Regions from separate parts of the Streptomyces sp. NPDC047315 genome, predicted to be linked through region 1. Evidence: riboswitches for the same ligand, from Rfam matches in the RefSeq annotation. Region 1 holds a riboswitch; the other holds the start of a gene.

What was found. Region 1 has a riboswitch for cyclic di-AMP ahead of ABZ842_RS12245 (M23 family metallopeptidase). Riboswitches for the same ligand answer to the same signal wherever they lie in the genome.
Region 2: another riboswitch for cyclic di-AMP. It lies ahead of ABZ842_RS32815 (M23 family metallopeptidase); the one in region 1 lies ahead of ABZ842_RS12245 (M23 family metallopeptidase).

The regions. Positions count from the first base shown of each region.
Region 1 is NZ_JBEYTZ010000009.1:18,560-22,761, reverse strand. Features, by position in the region: gene ABZ842_RS12265 (sigma-70 family RNA polymerase sigma factor) at 1-42, shown strand, start outside; gene ABZ842_RS12260 (MerR family transcriptional regulator) at 118-864, shown strand; tRNA gene ABZ842_RS12255 (tRNA-Met) at 963-1,036, shown strand; gene ABZ842_RS12250 (PP2C family protein-serine/threonine phosphatase) at 1,203-2,339, shown strand; cyclic di-AMP (ydaO/yuaA leader) riboswitch at 2,573-2,718, shown strand; gene ABZ842_RS12245 (M23 family metallopeptidase) at 2,730-3,728, shown strand; gene ABZ842_RS12240 (PrsW family intramembrane metalloprotease) at 3,999-4,202, opposite strand, start outside.
Region 2 is NZ_JBEYTZ010000038.1:68,979-73,180, forward strand. Features, by position in the region: gene ABZ842_RS32805 (pitrilysin family protein) at 1-706, shown strand, start outside; gene ABZ842_RS32810 (pitrilysin family protein) at 703-2,100, shown strand; cyclic di-AMP (ydaO/yuaA leader) riboswitch at 2,474-2,634, shown strand; gene ABZ842_RS32815 (M23 family metallopeptidase) at 2,648-3,427, shown strand; gene ABZ842_RS32820 (HPr family phosphocarrier protein) at 3,595-3,876, opposite strand; gene ABZ842_RS32825 (GNAT family N-acetyltransferase) at 4,078-4,202, shown strand, end outside.

The DNA.
Region 1 (4,202 bases):
CTCCGGATGCGCGCCGACCGCCTCGCCCCCCTCGACACCTGACGCCGGCCAGCCGAGCCGGGGCTGCCTTTTGTCCGGCTTGACCTTTACGCAACGTCAAGTTCTACGGTTCAGGTCATGGAGTGGTCGATCCAAGAAGTCGCCCGCCGCGCCGGTACGACCAGCCGCACCCTGCGGCACTACGGGGACGTCGGGCTGCTGGAGCCGTGCCGGGTCGGTGCCAACGGCTACCGCTACTACGGCCCCGAAGAGCTGGTGCGCCTCCAGCGCATCCTGCTCCTGCGCGAGCTGGGGCTCGGGCTGCCCGCCATCGCCGAGGTGCTGGCCGGGCAGCGGGACACGGCCGCCGCGCTCCGCGCCCACCTCGGGCTGCTGGAGCTGGAGCGCGAACGCATCGGGCGACAGATCGCCTCGGTGCGGACCACCCTGCACAAGACCGAACGAGGGGAGGAACTGATGGCTGAGGACGTGCTCGACGGCTTCGACCACACGCAGTACGAGCAGGAGGTGACCGAGCGCTGGGGCACGGACGCCTGGCAGCGCAGCGACCGCACCTGGCGATCGCTGAGCGGGCAGGAGCGCCGGGACCACCAGCGCGCCCACGACGACATCGCCCGGGACTACGCGCGGGTGCTCCAGGCCGGGCACCCGGCCGACGGCGAGGTGGCGCAGGAGGTCACCCGGCGGATGTACGCGTGGCAGTCCCTGATGGGCGCCCCGTCGAAGGCGCACTTCGCCGGGCTCGGCGAGATGTTCGTCGCCGATCCGCGCTTCGGGCGCAACTACGACCGGCACGGCGAGGGCACGGCGGTCTTCGTACGGGACGCGATGGCGGCGTACGCGGAGCGACACCTCACCGACTGAGGCCCCCGTGATCACCGCCTGAGCCCCGGGGTCCCCCGCCGGCGGGGGACCCTTGGTCGCGAGCACTGCTCCGGATGGCGTAGAGTTGTGTTCACCGACGCGGGGTGGAGCAGCTCGGTAGCTCGCTGGGCTCATAACCCAGAGGTCGCAGGTTCAAATCCTGTCCCCGCTACTGAAGACCGTGGCCCGGCACTCGATCGAGTGCCGGGCCATCGTCGTTTCCCGGCCCCTTCCCGTCTCCCCGCACCCGCTCACCCACAGGAGGCGTCCCCCGGCCGGCCCAGCCGGCTCGCCGTCCCCGCCCGCCGGCCCGAGGCTGAGGGGGGAGGAGAGCATCCGTGGCGGAGGAAGAGCGGAACAGCTTCGGTGCCCGGCGCTTCGCGCGGATGCTGCCGGCGCTGATGATCATCGTCGGGGTGGTCTACGACCTGTCGACCCCGGGGAAGTTCACTGCGGTGCCGATGTTCACGGCCGCCCCGCTGATCGCCGCCCCGTTCTTCTCGTGGTCGGTCACGCTGGCGACCGGCGCCTTCGCCGTGCTGACCGAGCTGGCCCTGGACATCTACAACCACTCGATCGGGCAGACCCAGGCGTACACCGAGCTGACCACCGTCTTCACCGTCTCCGTGCTGGCGCTCTTCATCAACCGGGTCGTGGCGCGCAGCAATGAACGGCTGGCCTCCGCCCGGGTGATCGCCGAGACCGCGCAGCGCGCCGTGCTGCCCACCCCCGCCGAGGAGATCGGCGGGCTGCGGATCGCGGCCCGGTACGAGGCGGCGCTGGCGGACGCGTTCATCGGGGGCGACCTCTTCGCGGTGCAGGACACCCCGCACGGGGTGCGGCTGGTGGTCGGGGACGTACGGGGCAAGGGGCTCGGCGCGGTGGAGGCGGTGGCCGTGCTGATCGGCTCGTTCCGGGAGGCGGCCGAGCAGGAGCGCGCCCTGGAGGGGGTGGCCGAACGGCTGGAGCGGGCGCTGAACCGGGAGGCGGGGCGGCGGGGCGAGGGAGACGTGGACTCCTTCGAGGGGTTCGCGACCGTGGTCATCGCGGAGATCCCGCACGGCGGGGGCGTCGTGCGGCTGGTGAACCGCGGGCACCCGGAGCCGCTGTTGCTCCGCGACGACGGGCGGTTGGGGCGGCTGGAGCCGGGCGAGCCCGCGCTGCCGCTCGGGATGCACGCGCTGGGGCAGTGGCCGGACCGGGTGGACGAGCACCCGATGCCGCCGGGGGCGACGCTGCTGCTCTACACCGACGGGCTGTCCGAGGCGCGGGATGCGTCCGGCGCCTTCTACGAGCCGGACGCCCGGCTCGTCGGGCGCGTCTTCCCGGGCCCGGGGGAGCTGTTGGACGCGCTCATCGACGACGTCCGCCGGCACACCGGGGGCGGCTCCACGGACGACATGGCGCTGCTGGCGGTCACCCGGCCCGCCGGAGCCGCGGCGGTCGACGTCGCGTCGAGGGTCCACGCAGCGTAGTCGAACGACTGCTCGGAGCACGCCATGTGACGTACTGTCAGGGTCATGGCAGGGGCGTGGTGCGGGCTAAACCTCGTTCGGGCCGCTCAAGTCGCCCGAATCCGGCCGCTTGTGTCCCGGTTGGTTCCGCGATCATCGTTAACGATCATGGGGACCGGCTTGGAATCCGGGACCCGTGTCTATTAACGTTCGATAACGCAGCGCGGTCGTCCCAGTCGCCGTCAGGGCGACGCCGTGCGCACGCGCCGAATCCCGCAAGGGAACCGGGGAACCACCTCTTGGGGTGAATCGGATGCTTCGCAGCCTGCGAAGCGTTCCGTAGGAGACCTTCCTGCTCCGAACCCGTCAGCTAACCCGGTAGGCGAGAAGGAAGGAAAGGAGTACGCCTCAGTGGCGTCCAACAGCCCTGCCCCGGAAGCTCCTGCCGGGTCCTCCAGGACCGGTGCCTTCAGCGAAAACGGGGCCGAGCGCTCGTACGGCGAGTGGAACCCCAGCGCGGAGACCGTCCTTCCGTCCCGCGGTCGCCACCGCGTCCTGCGCCAGCAGCGCAGGGCCTTCGCCCGTAGCTCCACCGTCCTCGGCGTCGGTGTGATCGCGGCGGTCGGCGCGGGTGGCATCGCCACCGCCCAGAACAAGCCCCCGGTTTCCATCTCCCTCCCCGACGGCCTCGGGGGCGGTGACGACAAGAACGACGACCCGTCCGGCGACGACCAGTCCGGCGAGGGCGCCAACGAGCTGATGGCGATGGGCGCCACCGCCGAAGGCGGCGCCGGCGAGGCGCTCCGCTCCCGGATCCTCCAGCAGGCCGAGCAGCAGCAGGCCCAGGCCGAGGCCGCGAAGCAGGCCGCCGCCGACAAGGCCGCGAAGGAGAAGGCCGAGAAGGAAGCCCAGGCCAAGGCCAAGGCGAAGGCGGAGGCCGAGAAGAAGAAGGCCGAAGCAGAGGCCAAGGCGAAGGCGGAGGCCGAGCGCAAGGCGAAGCTCGCGAAGATGTTCGCGCTGCCGCTCTCCTCGTACAGCATCTCGGCGACGTACGGTCAGTCCGGCTCCATGTGGTCCTCCGGCCAGCACACCGGCCTCGACTTCGTCGCTTCGGCGGGCACCCCCCTGAAGGCCGTGGGCGCCGGTACGGTCAAGTTCGCGGGCTGGTCCGGCCCGGCGTACGGCTACCAGGTCATCCTGGAGCTGAACGACGGCACCGAGATCATGTACGCCCACATGCAGACGGTCGGCGTGAGCGCGGGCCAGAAGGTCGTCGCGGGCGACGGCGTCGGGCGCGTGGGCGCCACCGGCAACGTCTCCGGCGCGCACCTGCACATGGAGGTTCAGACCCCGGGCGGCGCCACCATCAACCCGGCGTCCTGGCTGCAGAGCAAGGGCCTCAGCGTCTGATCAGCAAGTCCCGCCGAGCCCTGAGCTGAGCTTTGGGCTCGACGACGGCCGCGACGACGGCCGCGACGAGCGGGTGGCGGCTTCCGCGCACTCCTGAGTTCCCGAAGTGCGGGTTCGTGCGCCCCCAGCCGCCGGTTGCCGCGGCTGCCGGCCGTGCCGTACGCCGTCATCAGCATCGTCGTCGCCGCCGTCCCCGAATCGCCGATGGCCCTGGTGTCACCCCCCGACGCCAGGGCCGTCGGTCTCTTCTTCCGGAGTGGCGTCCCCGCGTCATGCGCGGTACGGGTTGTAGCCCTCGTAGTCCCGGTACGGCGGGGGCACCCGGACCGCGCCCGTCGCGCGTGCCGCGTACGTCAGCGCGGGGCTCGCGACGTCCTTGCGCCGCCACATGTGGTGCAGCAGCTCCTGCTCCCGTGCGACGAAGTCGGGGTCGACCGTGCCGCGCTGCGCCCGGTGGCGCAGGAAGGCGAGCGA
Region 2 (4,202 bases), on a different contig from region 1:
GACCCTCGCCTGGATCGAGAAGTACTTCGGCTCCATCCCCGGGCACGACGGCAAGCAGCCGCCGCGCGACGGCTCCCTGCCGGACGTCATGGGCCGCCAGCTGCGCGAGGTCGTCGAGGAGGAGGTGCCGGCGCGTGCGCTGATGGCCGCGTACCGACTGCCGCACGACGGCACCCGCGAGTGCGACGCCGCCGACCTCGCGCTGACCGTCCTCGGCGGCGGCGAGTCGTCCCGGCTCCACAACCGCCTGGTGCGCCGGGACCAGACCGCCGTCGGCGCCGGGTTCGGGCTGCTGCGGCTGGCGGGCGCGCCTTCGCTCGGCTGGCTGGACGTGAAGACCTCCGGCGGGGTCGAGGTCCCGCAGATCGAGGCCGCGGTCGACGAGGAGCTGGCCCGCTTCGCCGAGGAGGGCCCCACGGCCGAGGAGATGGAGCGCGCCCAGGCCCAGTTGGAGCGCGAATGGCTGGACCGGCTCGGCACCGTCGCCGGCCGCGCGGACGAACTGTGCCGGTACGCCGTGCTGTTCGGCGACCCGCAGCTCGCGCTGACCGCGGTGGACCGCGTGCTGAGCGTCACCGCCGAGGAGGTGCGCGACATCGCCCGCGCCCGGCTGCGCCCGGACAACAGGGCCGTGCTGGTCTACGAGCCGCTGCCGGCCGCCGACGCCGACGCCCAGAACGACGCAGGAGAGGGGGCGGACCAGTGACCGACGCCGCCGAGCCGCTGACGACGATGGACTTCCACCCCATGCCCACGTCCGGGGAGCCCACCCCCTGGGCGTTCCCCGCGCCCGGGCGCGGGACCCTCGACAACGGCCTGACCGTGCTGCACTGTCACCGCCCCGGCCAGCAGGTGGTGGCGGTCGAGGTCATCCTCGACGCCCCCCTGGGCGCCGAGCCCGAGGGCTTCGACGGGGTCGCCACCATCATGGCGCGCGCCCTGTCCGAAGGCACCAAGTCCCGGTCGGCCGAGGAGTTCGCGGCCGAGCTGGAGCGCTGCGGCGCCACGCTCGACGCCCACGCCGACCACCCCGCCGTCCGGGTCTCCCTGGAGGTCCCGGTCTCCCGGCTCCCCAAGGCGCTCGGGCTGCTGGCGGAGGCGCTGCGCGAGCCCGCGTTCGACGACGGCGAGGTCAAACGTCTGGTTCGCAACCGCCTGGACGAGATCCCGCACGAGACGGCGAACCCGGGACGGCGCGCCGCCAAGGAGCTGTACCGGCGGCTGTTCCCCGCCTCGCTGCGGATGTCCCGGCCCCGCCAGGGCACCGAGGAGACGGTGACCCGGATCGACTCGACCGCCGTACGGGCGTTCTTCGACGCCCACGTACGGCCTGCCACCAGCACCGTGGTCGTCGTCGGCGACCTGACCGGGGTGGACCTGGACGCGGTGCTCGCCGACACCCTCGGCGCGTGGACGGGCGACACCGCCCCGGCGCACCCCCGGGCCGAGATCACCGCCGACGACGCCGGTCGGGTGTTCGTCGTGGACCGCCCCGGTGCGGTGCAGACCCAGCTGCTGATCGGCCGGATCGGCGCGGACCGGCACGACCGCGTCTGGCCCGCCCAGGTGCTCGGCACGTACTGCCTCGGCGGCACCCTGACGTCCCGGCTGGACCGCGTGCTGCGCGAGGAGAAGGGCTACACCTACGGCGTACGGGCCTTCGCGCAGGTCCTGTGCTCGGCGCCCGACGGGTCGGGGGCCGCGCTGCTCGGGATCAGCGGCTCGGTCGACACGCCCAACACCGGCCCCGCGCTGGCGGACCTGTGGCAGGTGCTGCGCACGCTGGCCGCCGAGGGCCTGACGGACGCGGAGCGCGACGTCGCCGTGCAGAACCTGGTCGGGGTCGCCCCGCTGCGGTACGAGACGGCGCTGTCGGTCGCCGGCACCTTCGCCGACCAGGTCGAGCAGCACCTTCCGGACGACTTCCAGGCGCAGTTGTACGCCCGGCTGGCGCAGACGGGCACGGTGGAGGCGACCGCCGCGGTGGTGAACGCCTTCCCCGTCGACCGGCTGGTCACGGTGCTCGTCGGCGACGCGGCGCAGATCGCGGAGCCGGTGCGCGAGCTGGGGATCGGGGAAGTGACGGTGGTCAAGGGCTGACGGAGCCCGTCTCCCGGCGCAGGAGCCCGTAGGGGCCCGTAGCGGAGCCCCGGCGTCCACGGCGGACGCCGGGGCTCCGTCACGTCCCGTCCCGTCACGTCCGGTACGGACGGCCGCCCGTGGTCGTGGGGTGCCCTCGTGGTCACACTTCGCGCACACCGGCGCCATCGGACCGTCACCCGACGGCCGTACGTCCGTTGCACGTTCGCCGTCCGGGCGTCGTATCTCCCCGCCGAATGTCCTTTTTGATGGGAAGTCTGCCGACACGTGCTGTGGCATAGCCAACAAAGATCGTCGTTTGTTTGGCGAACGCGAGCGGGCCCGCCTAGCGTCGATCCGGCTGTTCGCCAGGAGCCCGCCGCACCCGCGGCACGGACAGTCATCGCCGAGTCCCCGCCGGGCGCGAGCCCAGGGGAGCCGGGGACCCAGTTCCCCCGGGGTGAATCGGCCCCTCCGCGGCCTGCGGAGGAGCCGTAGGAGACCTTCCTCTCTCCGAACCCGTCAGCTAACCCGGTAGGCGAGAAGGAAGGAAAGGACCGGCCACGCCATGGCGTTCGCCCGACCCACCGGGAAGCACCGTGCCCCCAGCCGCGTGACGCGCAGGAGCGCGAGCATCGCCGGCGCTGCGACCCTCGCCACCTCCGGGGTGATCGGCACCCTCGCGTCCCCCGCGTTCGCGACGGGGACCGAGCCGCGCAACGACGGCGACACCGGGTCGCTGAGCGCCGAGGACACCGGCACGCTCCAGATGCTGGCCGCCACCGACACCCTCGCCGAGCAGGTCACCGACCAGGCCGTCGACCAGAAGCGCGAGGCCGTCGCCCGCGCCGAAGCGGCGGCGGAGGCGAAGCGCAAGGTCGAGGCGGAGCGCAAGGCCGCCGAGCGCGCCGCCCGCGAGGCCGAGCGTCAGCGGCTGCTGAACTCCTACCAGCTGCCCGTCGCCGGCTCTCACGTCACCACCTCGTACCAGGCCAACAGCTCGCTGTGGTCCTCCGGCAGCCACAGCGGCGTCGACTTCCACGCCTCGTCCGGCACCGAGGTCGTCTCCGTGGGCGCGGGCACCGTCGTCGAGGCCGGCTGGGGCGGCGCGTACGGCTACAACGTCGTCATCAAGATGCGCGACGGCTCGTACACCCAGTACGCCCACCTCTCCGCGGTCACCGTCGGCGAGGGGCAGGCCGTGATGCCGGGCCAGCGGATCGGGCGCGCGGGCTCCACCGGCAACTCCACCGGGGCGCACCTCCACTTCGAGGCCCGCAGCGGCGCCGACTACGGCTCGGACGTCAATCCGGTCGCGTATCTGCGCGCCCGCGGCGTGAACGTCTGACCCGCGGAATCCTGCTTCGAGCTTCGACGTGCCCCGGTGCGACCGCGCCGGGGCACGTCGGCGTTGGCCGGGGCGCACCGAGGCACGACAAAGGCGCTGACCCCGAAGGTTCAGCGCCTTTGTCCCGGTGCGAGCCGCGGGCCCGCGAAAGTCGAGCGTTGGGTGGCTCAGACCGTCTCCGGCAGTTCCTCCAGCCCCTCGGCGACCAGCTTGGCCAGCCGGTCCAGGGCGGCGTCCGCGCCGTCGGCGTCGGAGGCGAGGACGATCTCCTCGCCGCCCTGCGCGCCCAGGCCGAGCACGGCGAGCATGGAGGCGGCGTTGACCGGGTTGCCGTCGGCCTTGGCGATCGTCACGGGGACGCCGGAGGCCGTGGCGGCGCGGACGAAGATGGAGGCGGGTCGGGCGTGCAGGCCCTCGGCCCAACCGACGGTGACACGGCGCTCAGCCATGGTGTTGCCCTTCGAATCAGCTGTTGTCTAGACCAGTCCCGGTCAGTCTCTCACGACGCCCCGGGTGCTCCTACCGACCGTAAACCCCCGCCGCAAGCCCCGACGGCGCCCGACGGTGACGGGGCGGACGCGTTCGGCGATGGTGCCCGAGTCCGGTCCGACAGCACCACCACCGGGCGTCCGCGCCGTACGATTTCTGCCATGCAGACCGAGCGGGACCACGCCTACCCCGACCACTGGGAGGCGGACGTGGTGCTGCGCGACGGCGGTACCGCGCGCATCCGCCCCATCACCGTCGACGACGCCGACCGGCTGGTCAGCTTCTA